DNA from 3 places in the Enterobacter sp. fkY84-1 genome. Region 1 is predicted to be linked to each of the others. Evidence: predicted binding sites of a transcription regulator. Region 1 holds the regulator's gene; each other region holds the start of a gene.
The links. Region 1 encodes CRP, which controls carbon source genes, mostly activating them, when cyclic AMP is high. Its sites were predicted from a motif close to ATGTGANNNNNNTCACAT; they were not measured.

Region 1 (3,282 bases):
CTGATACGCCAGCGGGGAGGGCTGCGGGTCGTCGCTCAGGATGAGGCGAATGGCCTGCTGGTCGGCCTCCAGCGCGTCGTGGGCGTTCTGCCTGAGCAGTCCGCTTTGCCACTGCGGCCAGAGCCAGACCATACCGCCGAAGGCAATCAGGCAGCCGATCAGGGTATCAATCAGCCTGGCGATAATAAACTGTTCGCCGTTCAGCGTAAGCAGCTGCAGGGTGTATACCGCCGTCACCGTAAAGCCCACCATCGCCCAGCCGTAATTTTTGCGGATAATCAGGTAGCTCACCAGCGTGATCGCCAGCATGCCTGCCAGGGTATAGCCTTCCGGCACGTGGAAGTGCAGCGTTACGCCTGCAATGATCAGCCCGGCCATGGTGCCGCCCGCCCGGTGCAGAATACGCACCCGCGTGGCGCCGTAGCCGTTCTGGGTGACGAACAGCACGGTCATTAAGATCCAGTAGGGCTTCGGCAGATGCAGCGCCATGCCCATCAGGCTGGCGATACTGAGCATGACGCTAATTCGTGCGGCATTGCGCAGGGCGGACGATTTGAGAGATAGATAGCTTTTGAGCGCGGGCAACAGGGGAAGCCGTTTTTGTTTATCCGCCATCAGGTCGCGGGAATAAAGCGGGCGCTGGGTGCGTAGCACGCGGGCGATGCGGCTGAAGTGCCAGGCGGCAAACTGGCCGACCGGGTTATCCGGATGCTGACGGGCGATTTTCTCCAGCGCGCCGAGCTGTTTTTCCATGTTAAAGCGCGTGGGATAGCGGTGGTAGAGAATATCGTCAGCCAGCACGCGCAGGCGTGCCGAGACGGTCTGCGCGTTCCAGCGGATCACCGCTTCGGCGTGGCTGCGCTCAACCAGCTTTTGCACCTCCTGCGGGTGGTGCAGGCTAACAGAGATATGCTCCTGCAGATCCAGGCCTACCTGGAAGGTGCGCAGCAGCCGTTTGTACTCGTGGTTCTTGTTGGCGGCGAGCATATGCAGCTGCTGATAGCACTGGCTTATCAGATCCACCACCTTCTGCTGGCGCGTCAGCAGCGGCGGTAAGGCTTTTTCCGGATCGGTATGCTGGGTGAGCAGGGTGTATTTGGCTTCGCAGTATTCCGCCAACTGCACATAGAGCAGGCTCAGGGATTCGCGCAGCGGCTGTTCCCGCCACAGCCAGAACCAGAACCAGTTAAACAGCCCGTACCACAGTGTCCCCAGCGCGTAGATCAGTAGCGGCTCCCACACCGGCATATTCCCGGCGAGGCTCAGCGTGAAGATGGCCGCAATCAGCGAGGCGGGAAGCAGGCGGGCGTGCAGCGAGCTGATTTCCGCCGTGACGCCGAGCGTCATCGCCAGCACCGTCAGGATCAGCGGCAGCGGGATATCCCGGGCCAGTAAAAGCTGTACGGCAAGGCTACAGCCAGCAAACAGGCAGCCGCCCACGATCAGACGTTTGAAAAAGCGCTTATGCGGTGTGTCCAGGCCAGCAATGTTGCAGCAGGCGGGCACGAGGGAAAAGAGCAGGCCTTGCTGAAGGTGTCCGAGGATCAGGCCGATGGCCACGGGTAGACACAACACCAGCGTTTGTCGCAGTGCGTAGTTAACTTCCGGGTGATAGATCAGCCTGCGCCACATGAGGAGTAGAGACAAAAACGGCGTGACACCTTGCGATGGCACGCCGTTTAAGCGGAATTAACGCGTTCCGTAAACCACGATGGTTTTACCGTGGGCGGAGATCAGGTTTTGATCTTCCAGCATTTTCAGGATACGGCCCACTGTTTCACGGGAGCAACCGACGATTTGACCAATTTCCTGACGGGTAATTTTAATTTGCATGCCGTCCGGATGGGTCATGGCGTCCGGCTGTTTCGCCAGGTTCAGCAGAGTTTGTGCGATGCGGCCCGTCACGTCCAGGAAGGCGAGGTTGCCCACTTTCTCTGAGGTGACCTGCAGACGGCGCGCCATCTGGGAAGAGAGACGCATCAGAATGTCAGGGTTAACCTGAATCAGCTGACGGAACTTCTTGTAAGAAATTTCAGCCACTTCACATGCTGTCTTTGCACGAACCCAGGCGCTACGTTCCTGGCCCTCTTCAAACAGGCCCAGTTCACCGATGAAATCGCCCTGGTTCAGATAAGAAAGGATCATCTCTTTCCCTTCTTCATCTTTGATCAGCACTGCCACCGAGCCTTTAACGATGTAATACAACGTTTCCGCTTTTTCACCCTGGTGAATCAGCGTGCTCTTTGATGGGTACTTATGAATGTGGCAATGAGACAAGAACCATTCGAGAGTCGGGTCTGTTTGCGGTTTGCCAAGCACCATGCGCTGTTATCCTCTGTTATAAGCTGTCACCAGAGTCATCAGATGCATCCGGACTCTGGGGTTGCAATCGAATTCTTACCCATACCCTGGGAAGTCGGCTACCGTAACGTTTCGCAGCCAGTAAAGTTTGATGTCCTCTGCATACATGTGTAACGTCAATGTATTACTGTAGCATCCTGAGTGTTTTAGCATAGCTTTCGCCGCGTGTCTCCTGGTGTCTCGCTTCAGCATGATGCAGGTCGCCTTCCATTGCGAGAAATGTAACGCACGCGTAATCTGTCACCAAAAATGCAACGTTGGAGTTTAAGAATATGCAAGCGCGCGTGAAGTGGGTTGAAGGTTTAACGTTCCTGGGCGAGTCCGCGTCAGGACATCAGATTTTGATGGATGGTAACTCCGGCGATAAAGCGCCCAGCCCAATGGAAATGGTGCTGATGGCGGCAGGGGGATGCAGCGCCATTGACGTGGTGTCGATTCTGCAAAAAGGCCGTCATGACGTGACGGATTGTGAGGTCAAACTCACGTCAGAACGCCGCGAAGAGGCGCCACGCCTGTTCACCCACATCAATCTGCACTTTGTGGTCACCGGTAAAGAACTGAAAGACGCGGCGGTTTCACGTGCGGTGGACCTGTCTGCGGAGAAGTACTGCTCTGTGGCGTTAATGCTGGAGAAAGCGGTAAAAATCACCCATTCGTATGAAGTGATCGAGGCTTAATGTTTGGCGGGTGGCGCTTCGCTGACCCGCCCTACAAAAGCACGACCGTAGGCCCGGTAAGCGCAGCGCCACCGGGCAAAAAACTCACGCGATCTGTTTCCCTTCCATCAATCGCTCCACCAGCGGCGTCATGATGAGCTCCATCGCCAGCCCCATTTTTCCGCCCGGTACGACTAATGTATTCATGTGAGAAATAAACGAGCCCTGCAGCATCGCCAGCAGCCAGGGGTAGTCAATGCCTTCG
Region 2 (3,282 bases), 200 kb from region 1:
TGAAATTGCGGTCCATGACCATGGGCGCTTTGGCATCCAGCACGGTGCTGCCCGCCAGACCGCCGCGAATGGCCTGGTAGACCAGGTCCGGATTGACGCCCGCTTTGGTCGCCAGCGTCAGCGCTTCAGACATGGCGGCAATGTTGAGCGCCACAATCACCTGGTTTGCCAGCTTGGTCACGTTACCCGCCCCGATCTCCCCGGTGTGTACCACGGAGCCCGCCATGGCTTTCATCAGGTCGTAAAATTTATCGAAAATAGCTTTATCACCGCCGACCATCACCGACAGCGTGCCGTCGATCGCTTTCGGCTCACCGCCGCTGACCGGCGCATCCAGCATATCGACGCCCTTTGCCTTTAGCGCCTCGCTGATTTCACGGCTCGCGAGCGGTGCGATAGAGCTCATATCGATCAGCACCAGGCCCGGTTTCGCGCCGTCGATAATGCCGTTTTCACCCAGCGCAACCTCTTTTACGTGCGGGGAGTTTGGCAGCATGGTGATGATGACATCGCACTGCTCGGCAATGGCTTTCGCGGTGGTGGCCGCTTCTGCGCCAGCCGCTATCACCTCAGCCACGGCCTGTGGATTATGATCGGAGACCACCAGCGAGTAACCCGCTTTGATGAGGTTCTTACTCATTGGTTTACCCATGATCCCCAGGCCAATAAAACCCACTTTCAGCGTCATAATCTGTTTCCTCAATGATGGTTATTTTTTAAAAGCGTCCGCTAATTTCTGCGTGGCAGAGCGAAAGGCGCCAAGGTCGCTGCCGACGGCAACGAAGGTGGCTCCCCACTCCAGGTAGCGGCGGGCATCAGCCTCTACCGGCGCCAGAATGCCGCACGGCTTGCCGTGCGCTTTTGCGCGAGCAAAGATGTGCTGGATCGCGTGCTGCACGTCAGGGTGGCTGGCGTTACCGAGATGGCCAAAGGCCGCAGCCAGATCGCTTGGGCCGACGAAGATACCGTCCACGCCGTTGGTGGCGGCAATCGCGTCGACGTTATCGACGCCCTGCTGGCTCTCGATCTGAACCAGAATGGTGATGTTGCTGTTGGACTGCGCGAAATAGTCCGGGACGGTGCCAAACATGTTGGCGCGATGCGAAACGGAAACGCCGCGGATCCCTTCGGGAGGGTAGCGCGTAGACGCCACGGCCAGTGCCGCTTGTTCTTCCGTCTCCACAAACGGGATCAGGAAGTTGTAGAAGCCGATATCCAGCAGACGCTTAATAATCACCGGTTCGTTGGTGGGGACACGCACCACCGGGGCACTGTTGCTGCCTTTCAGCGCCATCAGCTGCGGAATAAACGTGCTGATATCGTTTGGTGCATGTTCGCCGTCCAGCACCAGCCAGTCGAAACCGGCCAGGCCCAGCACTTCGGTGCTGATAGGGTTTGCCAGCGCGGACCAGCAGCCAATCTGAATCTGGTGCGCTGCGAGAGCCGCTTTAAATTTATTCGGGAAGATAGCGTTATTCATCGTATTTACCTTTTTAATTCCGCAGCCTTTTTCAGCATCATTTTATTTATTCAGACACCGCGCCAGCATGATATTTATTATTCGGACATATTCTGGCGTAATAAAATCGTCATTCAGTATAAGATGCAATCCACGACCGCACATTGTTTTAATGCTCAGGTATTACGCTATTTTTTGATAAAAATTTTTGCATATGCACAAAGCACTGGGCGCTAATGCACAGAATCAAGGATTACGGGCTCGCGAGCGATCGGGATCACATTTTGATATTGAATCTGCTGACATGCTTTATTTCTGAAAGCCGCGTATTTATTTCTACCATCAGAAAAATGGCTGAACCTATTATCAGAATTTTGCTGGAGAATACTGACCAATGGCCGACATTGAAATTCGACAGGCACCGCCGACGGCGTTTTATATAAAAGTGCACGACGCCGATAACGTGGCGATTATCGTCAACGACAATGGCTTAAAAGCAGGAACCCGCTTCCCGGACGGGCTGGAACTGACTGAGCATGTTCCGCAGGGACATAAAGTCGCCCTGGTGGATATCCCTGCTGAAAGCGAAATTGTGCGTTACGGTGAAGTCATCGGCTATGCCGTCCGTCCTATTCCGCAGGGAAGCTGGGTGGAGGAGTCGCTGGTGGCGCTGCCAGAAGCGCCGCCGCTGAACACGCTTCCGCTAGCAACCCGCGTGCCGGAACCGCTTCCCCCGCTGGAAGGCTATACCTTTGAAGGGTATCGCAATGCGGACGGCAGCGTCGGTACCAAAAATCTGCTCGGCATTACCACCAGCGTGCACTGCGTGGCGGGCGTCGTGGATTACGTGGTGAAAATCATCGAACGCGATCTGCTGCCAAAGTACCCGAACGTCGACGGCGTGGTGGGCCTGAACCACCTCTACGGCTGCGGCGTGGCGATTAACGCGCCCGCTGCCGTGGTGCCTATCCGGACCATCCACAATATCGCCCTGAACCCCAACTTTGGCGGCGAGGTGATGGTCATTGGCCTGGGATGTGAAAAGCTCCAGCCCGAGCGCCTGCTGCAAGGCACGGAAGATGTCAAAGCCATTCCGGCAGACGAGGCCAGTATCGTGCGCCTGCAGGACGAACGCCACGTCGGTTTCCGCTCAATGGTCGACGATATTTTGCAGGTAGCAGAACGCCATCTGGACAAGCTCAACCGCCGCCAGCGCGAAACGTGCCCGGCCTCTGAGCTGGTTGTGGGCACCCAGTGCGGCGGTAGCGATGCCTTCTCCGGCGTGACGGCCAACCCGGCGGTGGGCTTTGCATCCGATCTGCTTGTACGCTGCGGCGCCACGGTGATGTTCTCCGAGGTGACTGAAGTGCGTGACGCCATCCATCTGCTGACGCCGCGCGCCGTTAATAAAGAGGTCGGCAAGCGACTGCTTGAGGAGATGGCCTGGTACGATAACTATCTCGATATGGGCAAAACCGACCGCAGCGCCAACCCGTCTCCGGGCAACAAGAAAGGCGGCCTGGCAAACGTGGTGGAAAAAGCCCTCGGCTCTATTGCCAAATCCGGGCAGAGCGCCATTGCAGAAGTGCTCTCTCCGGGCCAGCGCCCGACGAAACGCGGCCTTATCTACGCGGCAACGCCGGCCAGCGATTTTGTGTGCGGCACGCAGCAGGTGGCATCCGGCATTACGGTACAGGTCTTTACCACCGGGCGCGGCACGCCGTACGGCCTGATGGCGGTGCCGGTGATCAAGATGGCGACCCGCACCGAGCTGGCAAACCGCTGGTATGACTTAATGGATATTAACGCGGGCACCATCGCCA
Region 3 (3,282 bases), 1.9 Mb from region 1:
GCATACCAACCTCGAAACCCACTTCATCGATTCCAGCGGCTTAATTTCCTGGGATATGTTCAAGCAGGACGCGGACTATCCGTTCGTGGACTGGAGCTTTGCCGGTACCACGGAAGAAGAGTTCGCGACGCTGATGGCGATCTTTAACGCGGAAGACCAGGAAGTGTACATTGCCGACTACGAGCACCTGGGCGTTTACGCGTGCCGCATCATCGTGCCTGGCATGTCTGATATCTATCCGGCGGAAGATCTGTGGCTGGCGAACAACAGCATGGGCGCGCATCTGCGTGAAACGCTGCTGGCTCTGCCGGGCAGCGAATGGGAGAAAGAGGATTATCTGAACCTGATCGCCCAGCTGGACGAAGAAGGCCATGATGATTTCACCCGCGTACGCGAACTCCTGGGCCTGGCGACCGGTAAAGACAACGGCTGGTACACCCTGCGCATCGGTGAGTTGAAAGCGATGCTGGCCCTGGCGGGCGGCGATCTGGATCAGGCCCTGGCCTGGACCGAGTGGACCATGGAGTTCAACCAGTCGGTCTTCTCTGCCGAGCGCACCAACTATTACCGCTGCCTGCAAACCCTGCTGCTGCTTGCACAGGAAGAGGATCGCGAACCGCTGCAATACCTGAATGCTTTCGTGCGAATGTACGGCGCTGAGGCCGTTGAAGCAGCCAGCGCAGCCCTGAGCGGCGAAGCGCCGTTCTATGGCCTGCAGGCTGTTGATAGCGATCTGAAAGCCTTCCCGGCGCATCAGTCGCTGCTGAAGGCCTACGAAAAGCTGCAGAAAGCAAAAGCCGCTTACTGGTCAAAATAAGCGCACATAACATTACCAGCAGTAGGCGTATTCAATCGTCTGGGCTATATTACGGGGCAATTTCATTGCCCCTTTTTTTATTTCCTTCGGCAATGATTGTTGATTGTAATAATAAAGTTAAACACGGGTAAATATAATAATATTGATCTGGGCTTTACTGTTACTTTTTATGGTTAATACTCCATATTAATTAACTGATAAAGAGGTGGCCGAACGAAAAAATTCAACTCTTTTCATAACTTTTAAAATTTATTTTTATACGGATAATCAAATACTTACTCCGCATTTGCTGTAAATCCATACACATTGCGGGCCTATAAGCCAGGCGAGATATGATCTATATCAATTTCTCTTCTATAATGCTTTGTTAGTATCTCGTCGCCGACTTAATAAAGAGAGAGTTAGTGTGAAAGCTGACAACCCTTTTGATCTTTTACTCCCTGCTGCGATGGCCAAAGTTGCCGAAGAAGCAGGTGTCTATAAAGCAACGAAACACCCGATGAAGACGTTCTATCTGGCGATCACGGCTGGTGTGTTCATCTCTATCGCTTTCGTCTTCTACATCACCGCCACTACCGGTACTGCCGGAATGCCTTTCGGCATGGCCAAACTGATTGGCGGCATTTGTTTCTCACTGGGTCTGATTCTTTGCGTTATTTGCGGCGCCGACCTCTTCACCTCAACGGTGCTGATTGTCGTGGCAAAGGCGAGCGGAAGAATTACCTGGGGTCAGCTGGCACGTAACTGGCTTAATGTTTACGTGGGTAACCTGGTTGGCTGTCTGCTCTTTGTTTTGTTGATGTGGCTTTCTGGCGAGTACATGACCGCCAACGGTGGTTGGGGCCTTAACGTCCTGCAAACTGCCGACCACAAAATGCACCACACATTTATCGAAGCCGTTGCTCTCGGCATCCTCGCGAACCTGATGGTCTGCCTGGCTGTATGGATGAGCTACTCGGGTCGTAGCCTGATGGACAAAGCCTTAATTATGGTTCTGCCGGTTGCGATGTTCGTTGCCAGCGGCTTTGAGCACAGTATCGCGAATATGTTCATGATCCCAATGGGCATTGTTATCCGCGACTTTGCGAGCCCGGAGTTCTGGACCGCAGTTGGTTCATCCCCGGAAAGTTTCTCTCACCTGACTATTATGAATTTCATTACTGATAACCTGATCCCTGTCACTATCGGGAACATTATCGGTGGGGGTCTGTTAGTTGGGTTGACATACTGGGTCATTTACCTGCGTGGCGACGATCATCATTGATGGTTTTCTCAGGCAGTAAATAAAAAATCCACTTAAGAAGGTAGGTGTTACATGTCCGAGCTTAATGAAAAGTTAGCCACAGCCTGGGAAGGTTTTGCGAAAGGTGACTGGCAGAATGAAGTAAACGTACGTGACTTCATTCAGAAAAACTATACCCCGTATGAAGGTGACGAATCCTTCCTGGCTGGCGCAACTGACGCGACCACCAAGCTGTGGGACAGCGTAATGGAAGGCGTTAAACTGGAAAACCGCACTCACGCGCCAGTTGATTTTGACACCTCCGTTGCTTCCACCATCACTTCTCACGATGCTGGCTATATCAACAAAGCCCTTGAGAAAATCGTTGGTCTGCAGACTGAAGCACCACTGAAACGCGCAATCATCCCGTTCGGTGGTATTAAAATGGTTGAAGGTTCCTGCAAAGCGTATAACCGCGAGCTGGACCCAATGCTGAAAAAAATCTTCACCGAATACCGCAAAACCCACAACCAGGGCGTATTCGATGTTTACACCAAAGACATTCTGAACTGCCGTAAATCTGGCGTTCTGACTGGTCTGCCAGATGCATATGGCCGTGGCCGTATCATCGGTGACTACCGTCGCGTTGCGCTGTACGGTATCGACTTCCTGATGAAAGACAAGTACGCGCAGTTTGTTTCCCTGCAGTCCGATCTGGAAAACGGCGTAAACCTGGAAGCGACTATCCGTCTGCGTGAAGAGATCGCTGAACAGCACCGCGCGCTGGGTCAGATCAAAGAGATGGCTGCTAAATACGGCTGCGATATCTCTGGTCCTGCTACCAACGCTCAGGAAGCTATCCAGTGGACCTACTTCGGCTACCTGGCCGCAGTTAAATCTCAGAACGGCGCAGCAATGTCCTTTGGTCGCGTATCCACCTTCCTGGATGCCTATATCGAACGTGACCTGAAAGCAGGCAAAATCACCGAGCAAGACGCTCAGGAAATGATTGACCACCTGGTCATGAAACTGCGTATGGTTCGCTTCCTGCGTACCCCTGAATACGATGAGCTGTTCTCCGGTGACCCAATCTGGGCAACTGAATCCATCGGCGGTATGGGCGTTGACGGCCGTACTCTGGTGACCAAAAACAGCTTCCGCTTCCTGAACACCCTGTACACCATGGGTCCTTCTCCGGAGCCGAACATCACCGTTCTGTGGTCTGAAAAACTGCCTCTGAACT

Region 2: a site for CRP is predicted at 1,725-1,742, ahead of garD (galactarate dehydratase). Genes of this name have one in related genera too.
Region 3: a site for CRP is predicted at 1,148-1,165, ahead of focA (formate transporter FocA). Genes of this name have one in related genera too.

The regions. Positions count from the first base shown of each region.
Region 1 covers NZ_CP169393.1:4,315,099-4,318,380, reverse strand. The annotation lists gene ACEPLT_RS20735 (YccS/YhfK family putative transporter) at 1-1,632, opposite strand, end outside; gene crp (cAMP-activated global transcriptional regulator CRP) at 1,690-2,322, opposite strand; gene ACEPLT_RS20725 (OsmC family protein) at 2,634-3,038, shown strand; gene ACEPLT_RS20720 (phosphoribulokinase) at 3,123-3,282, opposite strand, start outside.
Region 2 covers NZ_CP169393.1:4,113,265-4,116,546, forward strand. The annotation lists gene garR (2-hydroxy-3-oxopropionate reductase) at 1-688, opposite strand, end outside; gene garL (2-dehydro-3-deoxyglucarate aldolase) at 710-1,480, opposite strand; gene garD (galactarate dehydratase) at 1,854-3,282, shown strand, end outside.
Region 3 covers NZ_CP169393.1:1,536,788-1,540,069, reverse strand. The annotation lists gene ycaO (30S ribosomal protein S12 methylthiotransferase accessory factor YcaO) at 1-817, shown strand, start outside; gene focA (formate transporter FocA) at 1,224-2,081, shown strand; gene pflB (formate C-acetyltransferase) at 2,133-3,282, shown strand, end outside.